Regions from separate parts of the Janthinobacterium sp. 61 genome, predicted to be linked through region 2. Evidence: riboswitches for the same ligand, from Rfam matches in the RefSeq annotation. Region 2 holds a riboswitch; the other holds the start of a gene.
The links. A riboswitch is a leader RNA that binds a small molecule or an ion and turns the genes downstream of it on or off. The one in region 2 is predicted to bind thiamine pyrophosphate.
Positions count from the first base shown of each region.

Region 1 (9,082 bases), 2.6 Mb from region 2:
CATTTACGAATTGACCTACATCCGCAAGGATGGCAGCCGCTTCCCGGCCATGGTTTCCGTGACGGCCCTGCGCGACGCGCAGAGCAAGGTCATCGGTTACTTGCTGATCGGCACCGACAACACGGCGCGCAAGCAGGTCGAGGCGGAACAGGCGCAGCTGGACCAGCGCTTGCGCGAGCAGCAGTTCTACACGCGCTCTCTGATCGAATCGAATATCGATGCCCTGATGACGACGGACCCGCGCGGCATCATCAGCGACGTCAACCAGCAGATGGAAGCGCTGACGGGCTGCACGCGCGACGAATTGATCGGCGCGCCGTGCAAGAATTATTTTACGGAACCAGAACGGGCCGAGGAAGCCATCGCGCGCGTGTTGCGTGAAGGAAAGTTGACCAATTACGAGCTGACGGCCCTGGCGCGAGACGGCAAGCAGACGGTGGTGTCGTACAACGCGTCGACCTTCCATGACCGCGACCGCAAGCTGCAGGGCGTGTTTGCCGCCGCCCGCGACGTGACGGAACGCAAGCAGTTCGAGCAAGCCTTGCAAGACACGAATATCGAAATGGAAAAGGCCCGCCAGGCGGCGGAAAAGGCGAACCTGGCGAAGTCCGAGTTTCTATCGAGCATGAGCCATGAATTGCGCACGCCCTTGAACGCCGTCCTGGGCTTTGCCCAGCTGATGGCGTCCGAGACGCCGGCGCCAAGCTTGCCGCAACAGCGCTCGATCGACCAGATCCTCAAGGGCGGATGGTATCTCTTGCGCTTGATCAATGAAATCCTCGACCTGGCCATGATCGAGTCGGGTAAGGTCACCATGTCGCAAGAGGCGATGTCCCTGCTCGACGTGCTGCAGGATTGCCAGGCGATGATCGCGCCGCAGGCGGAAAAGCGCGGCATCAGCATGCATTTCCCCCGCTGCGGCAAGGCCTTCTATGTGCATGCCGACCGCACGCGCGTGAAACAGGTGATGATCAATCTGCTGTCGAACGCCATCAAATATAACCAGAGCGGCGGCAGCGTGAAGGTCGAGTGCAGCCGCCACGGCGACCGGGTGCGCGTCAGTGTCACCGACAGCGGCGCCGGCCTGAATGCCGAACAGATGAGTCAGCTGTTCCAGCCCTTTAACCGCCTGGGCCAGGAAAGCAGCACGGAAGAGGGCACGGGCATCGGCCTGGTCGTCACCAAGCAGCTGGTCGAATTGATGGGCGGCACCATCGGCGTCGACAGCACGGTGGGCGTGGGTACCACTTTCTGGGTCGAATTCAAGGCCTCGCGCGCGCCGGAGCTGCATCTGGAAGAGGGGTCAGTGCTGCCGGTGGTGCCGGAGAACCAGGAAAGCCAGCGTACTCTGCTGTACGTGGAAGACAATCCCGCCAACCTGGCACTGGTGGAGCAACTGATCGCCCGTCGCAGCGATTTGAAATTGCTGACGGCCGTCGATGCGCACCTGGGCATCGACCTGGCGCGCACGTATCAACCGGACGTGATCTTGATGGATATTAACCTGCCCGGCATCAGCGGCTATGGCGCCCTGCACATCCTGCACGACGATCCGCTCACCAGCCACATTCCCGTGATGGCCCTGTCCGCCAACGCCGTGCCGCGCGACATCGAGAAAGGCCTGGAAGCGGGCTTCTTCCGCTACCTGACCAAGCCGATCAAGGTCGTCGAATTCATGGATGCGCTTGACGTGGCCCTGCACCATGCGGCCGAGCACGGCCTGGCCGACGACATTCACACAGTACGCTAATTCAGCACTTCATTTTAGGAACACCGCCATGCTTCAAGCCACCGAGATCCTGAACGCCAGCATTCTCATCGTCGATGACCAGGAGGCTAACGTCATGCTGCTGGAACAGGTGCTGCGCAATGCCGGCTATACGCGCATCACTTCCACCATGGACCCGCAAGCCGTGCGCGCGCTGCATCAGCAGCACCGCTACGACTTGATCCTGCTCGACTTGCAGATGCCGGAAATGGATGGCTTCGAAGTGATGGAAGGCTTGCGCGACATCGAGGCCGGCAGTTATCTGCCCGTGCTGGTGATCACTGCCCAGCCAGGCCACAAGCTGCGCGCGCTGCAGGCGGGCGCCAAGGATTTCGTCAGCAAGCCCTTCGACCTGGTGGAAGTGAAGACGCGCATCCACAATATGCTGGAAGTGCGCTTGCTGTACCAGAAGCTGGCCGAATACAACAAGTCGCTGGAACTGATGGTGGAAGAGCGCACGGCGGAGTTGCGCGAAAGCGAAGCGCGCTTCCAGCGCTTCACGGAACTGTCGTCCGACTGGTACTGGGAACAGGATGCGCAAGGCAATCTGACGCGCTTTTCCGGTCCCGTGGCTGAAATGCTGGGCATCGGCAGCGAGGAAGAGCCGCAGCGCTGGAACGCGGCCGAGCGCGCCTTGCTCGATGCCAAGATTGCTGCGCGCGAACCGTTTCTCGACTTCATCTACAGCCGCGCCAACCTCGATGGCAGCACGCAGTACCTGCAGGTCAGCGGCGAACCGATGTTCGACAATGGCAGCCGCTTCATCGGCTACCGCGGTATCGGCCTCGACGTCACGGAGCGTCATCGCAGCGCCTGATTTATACTTGCTGCTATCGACATCCACAAGGAAAGCACCATGGCTGACAAATCTCCCTCCTACTGGTTTCCCGCCAAGACCTATGGCTGGGGCTGGGGCTTGCCCATCACGTGGCAGGGCTGGCTGGTGTTCCTGGCCGCGTTGGCGCTGTTCGCCTGCGGCGCCTTCCTGTTTCCCCCGCAAACCATGCTGGCAGGCTATATCGTGTATGAAGTGGCCATCGTTGCCGCGCTGATCGCCGTGTGCCAGTGGAAGGGCGAACCGACCGCCTGGCGCTGGGGCAAGAAGAAATAGACGTGCCGGCATCTGCTGCATTGCAGCAGATGCACATAGGAGACAAAGCAAGAAATCATCTGGCCACGCGGCGCGAACCGCGTATAATTGGCTCGCTGCCGCAAGGCGGCAAACGCTAGGGGTCCTGCCTTTCGCTGTGGAAACACAGTGCAAGCGCGGGTGAGAAATACCCTCCGAACCTGATCTGGATAATGCCAGCGAAGGGAAGCTTTAGGATGAACGCACCTCGCTTTTCCGCGTGCGCAATTCCGAACCTCCTTAGCTGGCTCCAGGCTATAAATAGTCTAGCTGCAAGTCTAGCCAAGGAGCCAAAATGAACGCCAACCCGAAATTCCTCTCTGCCACCGCCACGGTCGACGAAGCCGCCATCGCGCCACTGCCCAATTCGCGCAAGATCTATGTGGAAGGCAGCCGCCCCGACATCCGCGTGCCCATGCGGAGAATCAGCCAATCCGACACGGAAGCGTCGTTCGGTGGCGAAAAGAATCCGCCGATCTACGTGTACGACACGTCCGGCCCCTACACGGACCCGGACGTGCAGATCGATATCCGCTCGGGCCTCGATACGCCGCGCCTGCCGTGGATCATGGAACGTGCCGACACGGAAGAATTGCCCGGTCCGACCTCCGACTACGGCATCGCTCGCCTGGCGGACCCGAAGCTGGCCGAGCTGCGCTTCAATTTGCACCGCAAGCCGCGCCGCGCCATCGCCGGCAAGAACGTGACGCAAATGCATTACGCGAGGCGCGGCATCATCACGCCGGAAATGGAATTCGTGGCGATCCGCGAAAACATGCGCCGCCAGGAGTATTTGCGCGAACTGAAAGCCTCCGGCCCCATGGGCGAACGCTTGGCCGAGCTGATGGGCCGTCAGCACCCTGGCCAGTCGTTCGGCGCCAGCATACCTGCGGAAATCACGCCGGAATTCGTGCGCGAGGAAATCGCCCGCGGCCGCGCCATCATCCCCGCCAACATCAATCACCCTGAAGTCGAACCGATGATTATCGGCCGCAATTTCCTGGTAAAAATCAACGCCAATATCGGCAATTCGGCCGTCACCTCGTCGATAGGCGAGGAGGTGGAAAAAATGACCTGGGCCATCCGCTGGGGCGGCGATAACGTGATGGACCTGTCTACCGGCAAGCACATCCACGAAACGCGCGAATGGATCGTGCGCAACAGCCCCGTGCCCATCGGCACCGTGCCCATCTATCAGGCGCTGGAAAAGGTCAATGGCAAGGCTGAAGACCTGACGTGGGAAATTTTCCGCGACACTCTGATCGAGCAGGCAGAGCAGGGTGTCGATTACTTCACCATCCACGCGGGCGTGCTGCTGCGCTATGTGCCGATGACGGCCAAGCGCCTGACGGGCATCGTCTCGCGCGGCGGCTCCATCATGGCGAAATGGTGTCTGGCGCACCACCAGGAATCGTTCCTGTACACGCATTTCGAAGACATCTGCGAAATCATGAAGGCGTATGACGTGTCGTTCTCGCTGGGCGACGGCCTGCGCCCCGGTTCCATCTACGACGCCAACGATGAGGCGCAGCTGGGCGAACTGAAAACCCTGGGCGAACTGACGCAAGTGGCCTGGAAGCACGACGTGCAAGTGATGATCGAAGGCCCGGGCCACGTGCCCATGCAATTGATCAAGGAAAACATGGACTTGCAGCTGGAGCAGTGCGGCGAAGCGCCGTTCTACACGCTGGGGCCGTTGACGACCGACATCGCGCCTGGTTATGACCACATCACGTCGGGCATCGGCGCGGCCATGATCGGCTGGTATGGCACGGCCATGCTGTGCTACGTGACGCCGAAGGAACACCTGGGCCTGCCCAACAAGGCCGACGTCAAGGACGGCATCATCACCTACAAGATCGCTGCGCACGCGGCCGACCTGGCAAAAGGCCATCCGGGCGCACAAATCCGCGACAACGCCCTGTCGAAAGCCCGCTTCGAATTCCGCTGGGACGACCAGTTCAACATCGGCCTGGACCCGGACAAGGCGCGCGAATTCCACGATGAAACCTTGCCCAAGGATTCGGCCAAGGTGGCGCATTTCTGCTCCATGTGCGGCCCCCACTTCTGCTCGATGAAGATCACGCAGGAAGTGCGTGAATACGCGGCCGGCATGGGCATCGCGGAAGACAAGGCGCTCAAGCAGGGTATGGAAATCAAGGCCATTGAATTCATCAAGAACGGCGCCGAGCTGTATCGCAAGGTCTGAAGGGGAGCGTGATGCCTGCATTGATATCCATCACGCTCAACGGCGCGCCGCACCAGGTGCCGCCGGGGCAAACCCTCGATCAACTGATCGCCGCGCTGTCGCTGGAAAACCAGGCGCTGGCGCTGGCCGTCAACCGCAATGTGGTGCCGCGCAAGGCGTGGCCGGGACAGGTCTTGCAGGTACAAGACCAGGTTGAAATAGTCCGCGCCATCGGCGGCGGCTAGACTAAGGAAAAGCAATGACAAGTAATAACAACGACGACTTGCTGACTATCGCAGGAAAACAGTACCAATCGCGCTTGCTGGTGGGTAGCGGCAAGTACAAGGACTTGCCACAGACGCGCGAGGCGACGGACGCGGCGGAAGCGCAGATCATCACGGTGGCGATTCGCCGCGTGAATATCGGGCAAGATCCGAACGCGCCCAGCCTGCTCGATGTTGTGCCGCCGGACCAGTACACGATCTTGCCGAACACGGCCGGCTGTTACAACGCGAAAGATGCCGTCTACACCCTGCAACTGGCGCGCGAGCTGCTGGGTGGGCGCAATCTGGTCAAGCTGGAAGTGCTGGGCGATGAAAAGACCCTGTTTCCGCATATGCCGGAAACCCTGATCGCGGCCGAAGCGCTGGTCAAGGATGGCTTTGACGTAATGGTCTACTGCAGCGACGACCCCATCCAGGCGAAGATTTTGGAAGACATCGGCTGCGTGGCCGTCATGCCGCTGGCGTCACTGATCGGTTCGGGCATGGGCATCTTGAATCCGTGGAATTTGTCGCTGATCATAGACCAGGCGAAAGTGCCCGTGCTCGTCGATGCTGGCGTGGGCACGGCGTCGGATGCGGCCATTGCCATGGAACTCGGTTGCGATGGCGTACTGATGAATACGGCCATTGCCGGCGCGCGCGACCCTGTGCGCATGGCGCATGCGATGAAGCTGGCCGTGCGGGCCGGGCGTCTAGCGTTTCTGGCGGGCCGCATGCCCCGTAAATTCGCCGCTTCGCCCTCGTCGCCGATGGCCGGCCGCCTGGCGTGACGGGGCGACAGCGTCTGCCGTGTCGTCCGGTTGTGCTGGTGTTTGCCGGCCTAGATCCTTCCGGCGGCGCCGGCATCGCCGCCGACATTGTTGCCATTGCGGCGCAGGGCGCGCATGCCTTGCCCGTCATCTCGGCGCTGACGGTGCAGGACAACGACCGCGTGTTTGCTGTCGAACCGGTGGCGCCGGAATTGCTGCGGCGCCAGGCGCAGGCGCTGATAGCCAAGATCGCCATTCACGCCGTCAAGATCGGCATCCCCGGCAGTGCCGCGAATGCAGCCGTCATCGCGCAACTGATCGCGCAATTGCGGCTGGCTCGGCCGGATTTGCCTGTGGTGCTCGACCCCGTGCTGGCCAGCGGCCATGGCGATGTGCTTAGCCGTGACGACGCGGTGATGGCGCTGGCGCCCTTGCTGCCGCTGACGACCGTCATCGTGCCGAACGGGCCGGAAGCGCTGGCACTGGGCGGCGAAGAAAACCTGCGCGCGCAAGGCTGCAAGCACGTGCTGGTGACGGGCGGCCATGGCGAGGGCGAGGTGATCGTCAACCGCTGGATAGACGCGAATGGCGGCGAGCGAGCGTGGCGCTGGCCGCGCCTGCCTGGCCAATTCCACGGCAGCGGCTGCACTCTGGCGTCCGCCATCGCAGCGCGTCTGGCGCTGGGAGAGGCGCTGCCGGACGCGCTTGATCTGGCGCAAGCCTATTGCCATGCGGCCTTGTCCGATGCGTATGCCATTGCGCCAGGCCAGCTCATGCCCCAACGATTCATTCAATAAGGAAAACATCATGCGTGGACTGTATCTGGTCACTCCGAACTGGGATGACACCGACCGCCTGCTCGACGTGAGCGAGCAAGCCTTGCAGGAAGGCGTGGCTCTGCTGCAATACCGCCACAAGAGCGCCGAGGCGCAACAACGGCGCGAACAGGCGGGCGCCCTGCTGGCCCTGGCCCGCAAGTATGGCGTGCCCTTCATCATCAATGACTTTATCGAATTGTGCGAAGAGCTCGACGCCGATGGCGTGCACGTGGGCGGCACGGATGCATCCGTCGCACAGGTGCGCGCGCACCTGGGCAAGGACAAGATCGTTGGCGCTTCCTGCTATGGCGACATGGCCCTGGCACGGACTGCCGAGGCGGGCGGCGCCAGCTATGTGGCCTTCGGCGGTTTTTATCCGTCGCTGGTGAAAAAATATCCGGTAACCACGCCCCTGGATATGGTGCTGCAAGCCAAACGCGAGATAGCCTTGCCGTGCGTGGTGATCGGCGGCATGACGCCGGAAAACGCGGCACCGCTGGCAGCGCGCGGCGCCGACATGGTGGCGGCCATCAGCAGCGTATTTGGCAAGGCAGGCCAGGCGCACGATGTGAATATTGCAGTGCAGCAATTCAACCAATTGTTTGCGGCGTGAGCATGGGCATGGGGGCTGATTTGGGGGAATAATCGGCATATAATAAGAGCATCTTCATTACCGAGGTTCCTTTACCCATGAGTCAGCCAGCCGCCGCGAAACGCCTAATCCTGATCGTTGACGATGACCAACTCCTGTTGGAATTCCTCGGCGAAATCCTGCGCCATGCCGGCTATGAGACGGCCCTGGCCAATTCGGCCGAAGTGGCGCTGCAAATGGTCGCCCAGCGCGAGCCGGACCTGGCCTTGCTCGACATCCATATGCCGGGCATGTCGGGCCTGGAACTGGCCAAGCGCCTGCATGGCGAGACGGGCGTGCCATTCATGTTCCTGTCCGGCAGCGGCGACAGCGAATCGGGCAAGCAGGCGGCCGCCTACGGCGCCGTCGGCTACGTGGTGAAACCCGTCGATGAAGGCCGCTTGATGCCCGCCTTCGAAGCGGGCCTGGCGCGCGCCGATGAAATCCGCCAGCTCCGGCGCACCGAGCTGAACCTGAACGCGGCCCTGGCCGCCGGCCGCGAAACCAGCCTGGCCGTCGGCTTGCTGATGGGCAAGTTCCAGACGGACCGCAACACGGCTTTCGAGGTGCTGCGCGACCACGCCCGCTCCAGCCGCCGCAAGATCAATGAAATCGCCAGCCAGCTGCTGCTGGCCGAAGAAACCCTGAACGGCTTGCATGGCGCCTTCCTCAACAGGGCGAAAACCAAGTAAGCGTTGCACCGGCGCCGGCGTGGCACGTCGGCGCCTGCCTTGTTATGATGTGACGATATGGCGCGCTGGCGCGCCTGGTTCAACCATAGACAGGACATACATGAAAACCAAAGCAGCGATTGCATGGAAGGCGGGCGCGCCTTTGACCATCGAAGAAGTCGACCTGGCGGGCCCGCGCGAGGGCGAGGTACTGGTCGAAATCAAGGCCACGGGCATTTGCCACACCGATTACTACACCCTGTCGGGCGCCGATCCGGAAGGCATTTTCCCATCCATTCTCGGTCATGAAGGCGCCGGCATCGTCGTCGATGTGGGGCCGGGCGTGAAAAGCCTGAAAAAGGATGACCATGTCATCCCCCTGTACACGCCGGAATGCCGTCAGTGCAAATTCTGCCTGTCGCAAAAAACCAATCTGTGCCAGTCGATCCGCTCGACCCAGGGCCGCGGCCTGATGCCGGACGCGACGTCGCGCTTTTCCATCGACGGCAAACCCATCTTCCACTACATGGGCACGTCCACCTTCTCGAACTACATCGTCGTGCCGGAAATTGCGCTGGCGAAGATCCGCGAAGACGCGCCTTTCGATAAAGTCTGCTACATCGGTTGCGGCGTCACGACGGGCGTGGGCGCCGTGCTGTTTACGGCCAAGGTCGAGGCAGGCGCCAACGTGGTCGTGTTCGGCCTGGGCGGCATCGGCTTGAACGTGATTCAGGCAGCCAAGATGGTGGGCGCAGACAAGATCATCGGCGTGGATATCAACCCGGCGCGCCAGGCCATCGCGCGCAAGTTCGGCATGACGCATTTCGTCAACGCCAACGAAGTG
Region 1 is NZ_PJMQ01000001.1:5,197,110-5,206,191, forward strand. Features, by position in the region: gene CLU92_RS23590 (PAS domain-containing hybrid sensor histidine kinase/response regulator) at 1-1,750, shown strand, start outside; gene CLU92_RS23595 (response regulator) at 1,779-2,585, shown strand; gene CLU92_RS23600 (hypothetical protein) at 2,625-2,879, shown strand; TPP riboswitch at 2,987-3,102, shown strand; gene thiC (phosphomethylpyrimidine synthase ThiC) at 3,193-5,106, shown strand; gene thiS (sulfur carrier protein ThiS) at 5,127-5,330, shown strand; gene CLU92_RS23615 (thiazole synthase) at 5,345-6,139, shown strand; gene CLU92_RS23620 (hydroxymethylpyrimidine/phosphomethylpyrimidine kinase) at 6,172-6,915, shown strand; gene thiE (thiamine phosphate synthase) at 6,926-7,549, shown strand; gene CLU92_RS23630 (ANTAR domain-containing response regulator) at 7,627-8,259, shown strand; gene CLU92_RS23635 (S-(hydroxymethyl)glutathione dehydrogenase/class III alcohol dehydrogenase) at 8,360-9,082, shown strand, end outside.
Region 1: it holds a riboswitch for thiamine pyrophosphate, as region 2 does, so the genes downstream of both, thiC (phosphomethylpyrimidine synthase ThiC) here and CLU92_RS11770 (TonB-dependent siderophore receptor) in region 2, are expected to answer to the same signal.

Region 2 (9,082 bases):
CGTTGTTGACGGCGGCGCGCAGTACGGCTGTCTTGCCGGCGATGCGCGTGGCGTAGGCGGCGCCCAGGTTGAACACGTGGTACGACGGCACGAAAGTGGTGTTGTTGTACTCAAACGCTTTCTTGCCCGCATATTCCCAGCTGCCATTGACGCTCAAGCCCGCCACCTGTTGCACGGCGTAGTCTGCATGCACGGCCGCCTTGAAGGCGGGCACGTTGGGCACGCGCTTGCCGTCGAGCGACGCTTCACCCGTGTTCGATTGCTGGCTGTTCAGGGCCGTGAACGAGACGCCCAGGTTCAGATCGCGGGTCGGCTTGCCTTGGGCGGAAAATTCCAGGCCACGGTGCTGCGCCTGGCCTTCACGCACGAAGTAGCCGGCGGCGTTCTGGAATTCCAGGCCCTTGCGGATCTGGAACAGGCTGGCCGCCACCATGAAGTCGGGCGTCACATCCATCTTCACGCCGAATTCGATCTGCTTCGAGCGGCTGGGCGTCAGCTCTTCGTTGGCATTCATCGCCTTGCGGTCGGCCGTGCCGCCATGTTCCATGCCCTGTGAGTAGGCTGCATACAAGGAAACATTGTCGAGCGGGGTGTAGACGAGCGATACGTTGGGCAGCAGGAAGTCATGCTTGGCGCGGATTTCCGTGGCTGCCTTCAGCACGTACTGGTAGCCATCGACATTGATATGACGCAAGCCACCGTGCAGCTTCCAGTTTTGGGCCAGGCTGACGATATCCTGCACGAAGACGGAGTTTTCCGTATCCTTGCGCACCAGGCGCACAGGACCCGTGACGCCGGGCGACGTGCCGACGATTTGTGGCTGATAGATGTTGCTCACGCCCACCCAGTCGTATACGTACAGGCCGGCGCGGTCCTTGCGGCGGAAGGTCGATACGCCGGCCGTGAATTCGTGGCGCAGGGCACCGGTGGCGAACTTGCCCTGAATCATGGCTTGCGCGCTCAGGGGCTTTTTCGTTTCGCCCAGGCTGCGGTAGTCATACACATCGAAGTCGCCATTGCCGCAGAAGCCAGGGTACAGCTCTTGCCCGCTGCAGCCATACGGGAAGGCCGTGTAGTCGTCGCGCTTGAACGAGTGCTGGTTGGCCGACAAGGTGGCGTGCCAGTCGTCGCTGAATGCGTATTGGAAGCGCAGGCCGATATTGCTGGTGACGGTTTCCACGGGGCGCGTCCACGGCTGGCGGTTGAGCATGGCGTCGGCGCTGATGCCGGTCGGCAAGGTGGTGTTATTCAGGAGCTGGAAGCCGGGCGCCGTCGCCTGCGCCTTGTCCTGGTAGTCGGCATCGATTTGCAGCAGCGCTTGCGGCGAGATTTGCCAGTCGAAGGCGCCGGAAATGAATTTGCGGTTGCCATCCGCGCCCTTGATGTAGGAGCGCAGGCGCTCGGCCGCCACGTTGACGCGGTAGCCGAAGCGCGTGTCTTCCAGTCGTCCGCCCAGGTCGACGGCACCGTACAGGGTGCCCCGTTCGCGCGTTTCCACGGTGACCGTGCGCAATGGCGCGGCGGTGGGGCGCTTGACGATGAAGTCGATCACCCCGCCCGGCGCGGCCACGCCGGCCTGCAAGCCGGCCAGGCCCTTCAGCACTTCGATGCGTTCCTTGTTTTCCAGCGGAATTTGCGTGTCGCCAGGAATCGCCACGCCATCCTTGCGGTAGCTGGAATTGTTGTCGAGCTTGAAGCCGCGGATGGAAAATTGCTCCGCATAGCCGACGGCGTTGTAGGCGTCGTTGATGCTGGTGTCGAGCTTGACGGCATCGCTGAGATTACGGATTTGCAAGTCCTGCATGTCTTTTTGTGAAATGACGGTGACGGACGCCGGCGTCTGCAGCAGGGGCGCGTCGGAAAAACCGCCCACGGAGGCGCGCTTGGCGGCCGGCGCCTTGCTGGCCGTGACGACGACTTCGGCCATGCTTTGCGTGTCGGCCTGCACTTCGGCGGTGTCATTTGCAGCCAGGGCGGGCGCGGCAAACGCGTGCAGGATCGCCAGGGTCAGAACAGAAACGGATAAATTCGGTGTGGACATAGATTGCTCGTGGTTCAAGCCGTCTCTTGGGAAAAAGTACGGCAGGCTGCTTGTTCGGCTGGCGCCAACGCAGGAGCTATCAAAGGAGGGAGGTACTTTGCGCTTTCCTTCGCTGGCATTATCCAGATCAGGTACGAAGGGTATCTCTCACCCGGATGACTGCTCCAGGACCCCTAGCGAACCGAGAGCTTAGCATGAAGCACGGCCAGCTGTCCCACTGGCTGACCGTTTTACAACACATGGGCTGAACGGGAAGCGTGGACGAACATTTCTGGCAAAATGTGTTTTTACTAATTGCGATGTGGAAACGGCGATGGCAGATTACATGCGCAGGATCAACTTGCGTCTGAATGAGAAGTACCATGTGTTCGTCGGGCCGCTGCTGCTGATCGCCTTGCTAACCGCTGAACGCCCGCCCGTGTGCCGGGTGTTTGTCGGCCTGCTGTGTGCGCTCACCCTCAACAAGGGCATCGACATCCTGCGCAAACTGTAGGCCGGCCAGGCCTTTACAGACTCAATTCCAGCACCTTGCGACTGACGGAGGGCGTGATGTCGCGCTGTTCCCCCAGTGCCGTCATGCCGTGCGCTTCCAGGGCGGACACGACGGCGTCGACGCTGGCGTGGTTCAGGCCATAGTCGGCCAGGCGCGTCTTGACACCCATGTGGCGGAAGAAAAATTCCGTGCGCGCGATAGCTGCCTCGATGCGGCCATCCTCGTCGCCACCATCGAGACCCCAGACGCGGGCCGCGTATTGCAGCAGCTTGGCGCGCTTGGCCTGCTTGCGCACGCGCAGCATGCTGGGCAGGATGATGGCCAGGGTTTGCGCATGGTCGAGCTCATACAGGGCCGTCAATTCGTGGCCGATGGCGTGCGTGGACCAGTCCTGCGGCACGCCCACGCCGATCAGGCCGTTCAAGGCCAGGGTAGCGCTCCACATCACGTTGGCGCGCACATCGTAGTCGTCCGGGTGCGACAGGGCTTTCGGGCCTTCCTCGATCAGGGTCAACAGGATGCCTTCGGCAAAGCGGTCCTGCACGGACGCGTTCACAGGGTAAGTCAGGTACTGTTCCATGACATGCGCAAACGCATCGACGACGCCATTGCCCACCTGGCGCAGCGGCAAGGTAAACGTCTTCGAGGGGTCCAGCACGGAAAATTTAGGATACACCTTGCGGCTCATGAACGAGCGCTTTTCCTGCGTGGCCTTGCGCGTGATCACGGCCGAGCCATTCATTTCGGAACCCGTGGCCGGCAAGGTCAAGACTGTGCCGAAGGGAAGGGCGGCCTCGACGACCTTGCCGCCTTTCGCCAGGATATCCCAGGCCTCGCCTTCATGCAGGGCGGCGGCGGCGATGAACTTCGTGCCATCGACCACGGAGCCGCCGCCGACGGCCAGCAGGAAATCGATGCGCTCGCTTTTCACCATGGCCACGGCCTGCATCAGGGTTTCATAGCTGGGATTGGGTTCGATGCCGGCAAATTCGAGCACTGTGTGGCCGGCCAGCGCCGCCCTGACTTCATCATAGACGCCGTTCTGCTTGATGCTGCCGCCGCCGTAGGTCATCAGGACCCGTGCCTGTGGCGGGATCAGGCTGGCGATGGCGGCGATCTGGCCCTGGCCGAAGAGGATTTGCGTCGGATTGTAAAAGTCGAAATTGAACATGGGGCTCCTGCCGCTGAGGTTTAGGCTATTGCTGAATCATGATTATGGCCGAACGGGTGGAAACGTGTCGTGGACGCTTGAGCTTTTCGCCCGCGCGGTGGAGAATGCAGCCAATGTCACCACCACGCGAAAAGGAATGCGCATGACCACCGTCCCACTGGAAGAATCCGGCTTGCCGGCCACGGCACTCGACATGCACCGCGCCATCGGCGCCACCATCGCCGCGCTGCAGGCGCTGGACTTGAACAGCCAGCGTTTCGAGGCGTGCACGGACCCGGAACTGCGCCGCGTGCTGGCGCATGCGGGAGATACCAGCCGCAAGGAAGCGGCCATGCTGCTCGAATGGATGCGCCGCCGCGATGCGCGCCTGGACACGGCCATGAAGGAAGCGCTGTTCAAGGCGGGACCGATTGTTGCCCAATATCACTATGACGAGAAAATATTGTAACTATTGGTTTGTTGCTGTGGTGTACCATGCGCCACTTTCGCCTTTCTTCGCGTAGACTGTGCCCCGAACACGATTTTGGGAGAGTTTGCAACGATGAGATCATTACCATACCGAGAAGGCAGCTGGTTTGCCGTGCCCTTGCCGGGCGGCGGTTATGCCGTCGGCGTGGTGGCGCGCCGGGCGCCCGCCGGGCGTATCATGCTGGCGTATATGTTCGGGCCGAAACGCGACAGCCTGCCTGCGCTGGAAGAGCTGGAAGGCTTGCGCCCGGAACAGGCCGTGCGCCGCCTGCGCACGGGCGACATGGCCCTGCTCAACGAGCGCTGGCCCCTGCTGGGCGACAGCCTGCACTGGGAGCGCGATGCCTGGCCCATGCCGGCCTTTATCCGCCGCAATGAATCGCTGCAGCGCGCCTGGCGCGCCAGCTATGCGGACGCCGACCCTGCCAAGCTGAACCGCGAGGAATCGATACCCTTCGATACGCCGGGCATGGAAAGTGATTCCCTGTACGGCTACGGGGCGACAGAATTGCTGATGAATAAATTGCTGGTGCAGGAAGCGGCGTCGGCAGCGTAGGTCGGATGAGGCCGTAAGGCCGTAATCCGACAACCTTATTGGCTGTTCTTGTCGGATTACGCGGTTCCCGCTAATCCGACCTGCATCGCCTGCACTGCTGGCGCAAACACCGGAGTGAGCAGGCCCGATTATATTTTACGCCGCTGGCAAGCTGATCTGAAACGCCAGTCCGCCGCCTTCGCGGTTGCGCACCTGCAATTCGGCGCCATGGCGCAGCAGCACGCGGTCGACGATGGCCAGGCCCAGCCCGGCGCCATTGGCTTGGCCGCGCGCCGTGTCGAGGCGGGTGAAGGGTTTCATCAGTTGCTCGATCTTTTCCGCCGGCACGCCCGTGCCGTGGTCTTGCACCTCGATGATCACCTTTTTCGCGCCGTGGCTGGTGCGCACATGGCAGGCGATGTCGATTTCCGTCATCTCGCTGCCCGGCGTCTTGCCATAGCGGCGCGCATTCTCGATCAGGTTGTTCATTACGCGGCGCAGGTCGGTGGGGTTGCCCATCGCATGTGCGCCTTCGGCGATGGTGGCATTGATCGTCACGTCCTGCAGGCGCATGGCTTCGCGTGTCATGTCGCCCAGCAAGCCGCTCAGGTCCACGTCCGTAAAGCTCGACGCTTCCGTCGGCTTGGCGTAGTCGAGGAACTGGCCGATGATGGCGTCCATTTGCCCGATATCGGACTGTATGCCTATACGCGCCTCGTCCGACAGATTCGCCATTTCCACTTCCAGCTGCATGCGCGCCAGCGGCGTGCGCAAATCGTGCGAAATGCCCGCTAAAATCACGGCCCGGTCCGATTCCACTTGTTTTAAATCATCAACCATCTGGTTGAAACTGCGGTTCGCCTCGATGATTTCGATCGGGCCTTTTTCCGGCAGCGGCGCCGGCTGCTTGCCCTTGGCGATGTCGCGCGCTGCCGCTGTCAAACGCGACAGTGGTAAGTTGATCAGGCTGGAAATGATGGCCGCGCCCAGCAGGGACAGCAAAGACACCAGGCTGGCCCAGCCCAGCCACTGGAAGCCCGTCAAGCCGCGCAGGCGCTCGCGGTCCAGCATCAGCCAGTATTCATCGTCGTCGATCTTGAAGCTGACCCAGAAGCCGGCCACGCCGTTGACGCGCGCGGAAAAGCGCGTGTCCTTGCCCAGTTTGGCTTTCACCTGCGCCTCGATCTCGGGCATCAGGTAATTGTCGGGCGGCGGCTCGATGCGGTCGTCCTCTTCCAGCGAGAAGATGCGGATGCCTTCGTTGCTGACGAGGTCGAACAGCAGCTCGCGGCGCAGCTCGGGCGCCGAGTGCGTCAGTGCCGCATGCGTGATGGTGACGACGGAAATGATCTGGGCGGAAATCTGCTGCGCCTGCGGCTCGCGCTGGATGACGGAAATCATGCCTATCCAGGTGATCATGCTGACCGTGGTCAAGGTGCCGAGCAGCAAAAAGGTGCGCCAGAACAGGCCGCTTTTCAGCCGCGCCAGGCTGATATCGGGAACAAGCTTCATCATGCCTCGCCTGCGATTAGCGCGGCTGTCCGTCCGGGATGAAGACGTAGCCCAGACCCCACACGGTCTGGATGAACAGCGGACTCGACGGGTCCGGTTCGATGAGTTTGCGCAGGCGGGAGATTTGCACGTCCAGGCTGCGGTCGAACACTTCGTATTCGCGGCCGCGCGCCAGTTCCATCAGTTTCTCGCGCGACAGCGGCTGGCGCGCATGGCGGGCAAACACTTTCAGCACGGAAAACTCGCCCGTCGTCAGTGGCACCGTTTCGCCATTCTTTTTCAATGTGCGCGTTCCCAGGTCCAGCACGAAGTCGCCGAATTCGAAGGTTTGCGGCGTTTCCGACGGCGCGCCCGGGATTTCATCGGGACCCTTGCGGCGCAGCACGGCGCCGATGCGGGCCACCAGTTCGCGCGGGTTGAACGGTTTCGGCAGGTAGTCGTCGGCACCCATTTCCAGACCCACGATGCGGTCCACGTCTTCGCCCTTGGCCGTCAGCATGATGATCGGTGTCTGGTCACCTGCGCCGCGCAGGCGGCGGCAGATCGACAGGCCGTCTTCGCCGGGCAGCATCAAATCGAGCACCAGCAAGTCGTAGCGTTCGCGCAGCCACAATTTGTTCATGGCCGTCGCGCTCTCTGCCGTGAAGACATTGAAACCCTGTTCAGTCAGGTAGCGGCGCAGCAGGTCGCGCAGGCGCACATCGTCATCGACCACCATGATTTTTGCCTGGTGGCCGTGGATCGATTGCGTAGGCGTATTGCTGCCGGAAGTGGAGGTTGTGGTCATTTAAGGTGTCGTGTTATCGTATATTAGTTGCTATAGTAACGCCTCGCGCGGTGTCGGCAAGGGGGTATGCCGACCCATTACAAAGTGTTACAAACTTTACCCATTTGCTCTTACTGCACCGTGTAAAGCATCATACACTGGGGCCACAGTGGAAATCAGCTTTAAGTTTATACGGCATCGCGGAAGAGGAACTCAATGAATATCTTTACTAAAAAAATTCACGCCGCTCCCAGCGCAGCTATTGCCGCACGTACGACTGTGCTGTCCGCATTTGCCGTTTGCTCCGTGCTGGTCACCAGCCTGGCGCTGGCACAAAACCAGCCGCCACCACGCCGTGAAGACCAGCCGCAAGTGCAGGCCCAGCGCTATGAACAGGTACAGCGCAGCAATAGCAATGATACGCGACTGCGCGAACAGCGTGACGCACGCAGTTTCGACACGCGCGCCGAAGAGCAGCGCCGCGCCAGCGAAGGCGCCGAGGCTTCGCGCCGCACGGGTCGCATGACGCCCGACGAGCGCCGCGACCTGCGCCGCCAGATCAACGAAGTGGGCCAGGATATTTACGCCAATCCGCCTCGCCGCTAGGCATCCTCCACCCCATCCGACAGGGCCATCTCGCAAGACATGGCCCTGTTTGCATCTGGCGGCACATTTTTGCCGAGTCATGCACACGGCCACGCCCCGTGATATTGTTCTAGTGCATTGAGGCAATTCTATGACTGTGTTGCTGGGGGAGGCAAGTGGTGAGCGACGACGACGCACCTGTTCCTGATGCGGCCCCCGCAGGCGGCCTGCCGCATGGCCTGGTCCAGCGCGACGAGGGCGTGTGCCTGGACTTGTCCATGTCGCCCGCGCAGTTGCGCGCCGCCGTCGACCAGCTGTTCCAGTCGGGGCAGCTGCTGGCGGGTCTCGACTACGGTTTGTTCCTGCTGACCCTGTTCCATGCCCCCGCGCCCCGCGCCGCGCCCAAGAGCGACGCCTTGCTGCGCATCGCCTCCCGCGTGGCGCCATTCCCGCCCCAGCGTCGCGCGCTGTACAAGCAAATCAAGATCCGCGGCGACAGCGCCGAGTTTTACTTTGAAGCGCTGGCGCCTGACGCGCAGGGCCAGGTGCCTGCCCGCCGCGAGTTTGACGAACTGGTGGCCGACCTGTGGTGCAAGGGCGTGCACTATGGCATCGATGGCGCTGCCGTGCGCGCCATTCTCGGCAGCGGCAAAGCCGAGCGCATCACGGTGGCGCGCGCGCTGCCGGCCCAGCCGGGGCGCGACGCCCGGTTCGTCGAAGTGTCGCAAGGCATCCACCGCGACGATGCGCCACGCGAACGCTCCGACGGCCGCCTGGATTTGCTGAGCTTCAAGAACCGCTTTCCGCAAGTGAAAAAACACGCGCGCCTGCTGCGGCTGTTGCCCGGTGCGCCCGGCTTGCCCGGCTACGACCTGGACGGCACGCTGCTGCCGCCGCCCGCTCCGCTGGAGCTGGACCCGGCGGCGGTGGCAGGTGTGGGCACGGCGGTCGAGCGCTTCAGCGATGGCGATTACGTCGTGGCCACCCAGGATGGCTATGTGAATGTCGATGCGCACGGCAAGCTCTCCATCGAAAACAAGATCGTCAGCCGCGAAGGCGTCAGCAGCCGCACCACGGGCAATTTGAAGCTGCGCGCCGCGTACGAGGAATATGGCGAAGTGCAGGAGCAGCGCCAGGTCGACGGCAGCGACATCACCATCCATGGCGACGTGTACGGCCATCTGCATTCGCATGGCGGGCTGATATGGTTACAGCGCAACCTGGTGGGCGGCACGGCTTTTAATGAACACGGCGACGTGCGCGTCGAGGGCGTCGCTTCCGGTTCCGTGCTGCAGGCGCTCAGTGGCGAAGTGCACTTGAAGCGTGCCGAAAGCTGCGTCATCGCCGGCACGCGCGTGGTGATCGACCATGCCAGCAATTGCGAGATCATCGCCGACGAGGTCGTCATCGAGCTGGCCGAAGGCTGTGCCGTGGCGGCACGCACCATCCGCATCGGCAGCGCCGGTCCCCGCAAGCAGGTGGAGATGCTGCTGTTCCCGCTGGTGCCCGAT
Region 2 is NZ_PJMQ01000001.1:2,559,178-2,568,259, reverse strand. Features, by position in the region: gene CLU92_RS11770 (TonB-dependent siderophore receptor) at 1-2,041, opposite strand, end outside; TPP riboswitch at 2,129-2,226, opposite strand; gene CLU92_RS11765 (hypothetical protein) at 2,355-2,534, shown strand; gene CLU92_RS11760 (iron-containing alcohol dehydrogenase) at 2,548-3,705, opposite strand; gene CLU92_RS11755 (hypothetical protein) at 3,848-4,153, shown strand; gene CLU92_RS11750 (Imm26 family immunity protein) at 4,247-4,729, shown strand; gene CLU92_RS11745 (sensor histidine kinase) at 4,865-6,223, opposite strand; gene ompR (two-component system response regulator OmpR) at 6,237-6,938, opposite strand; gene CLU92_RS11735 (hypothetical protein) at 7,203-7,592, shown strand; gene CLU92_RS11730 (FapA family protein) at 7,751-9,082, shown strand, end outside.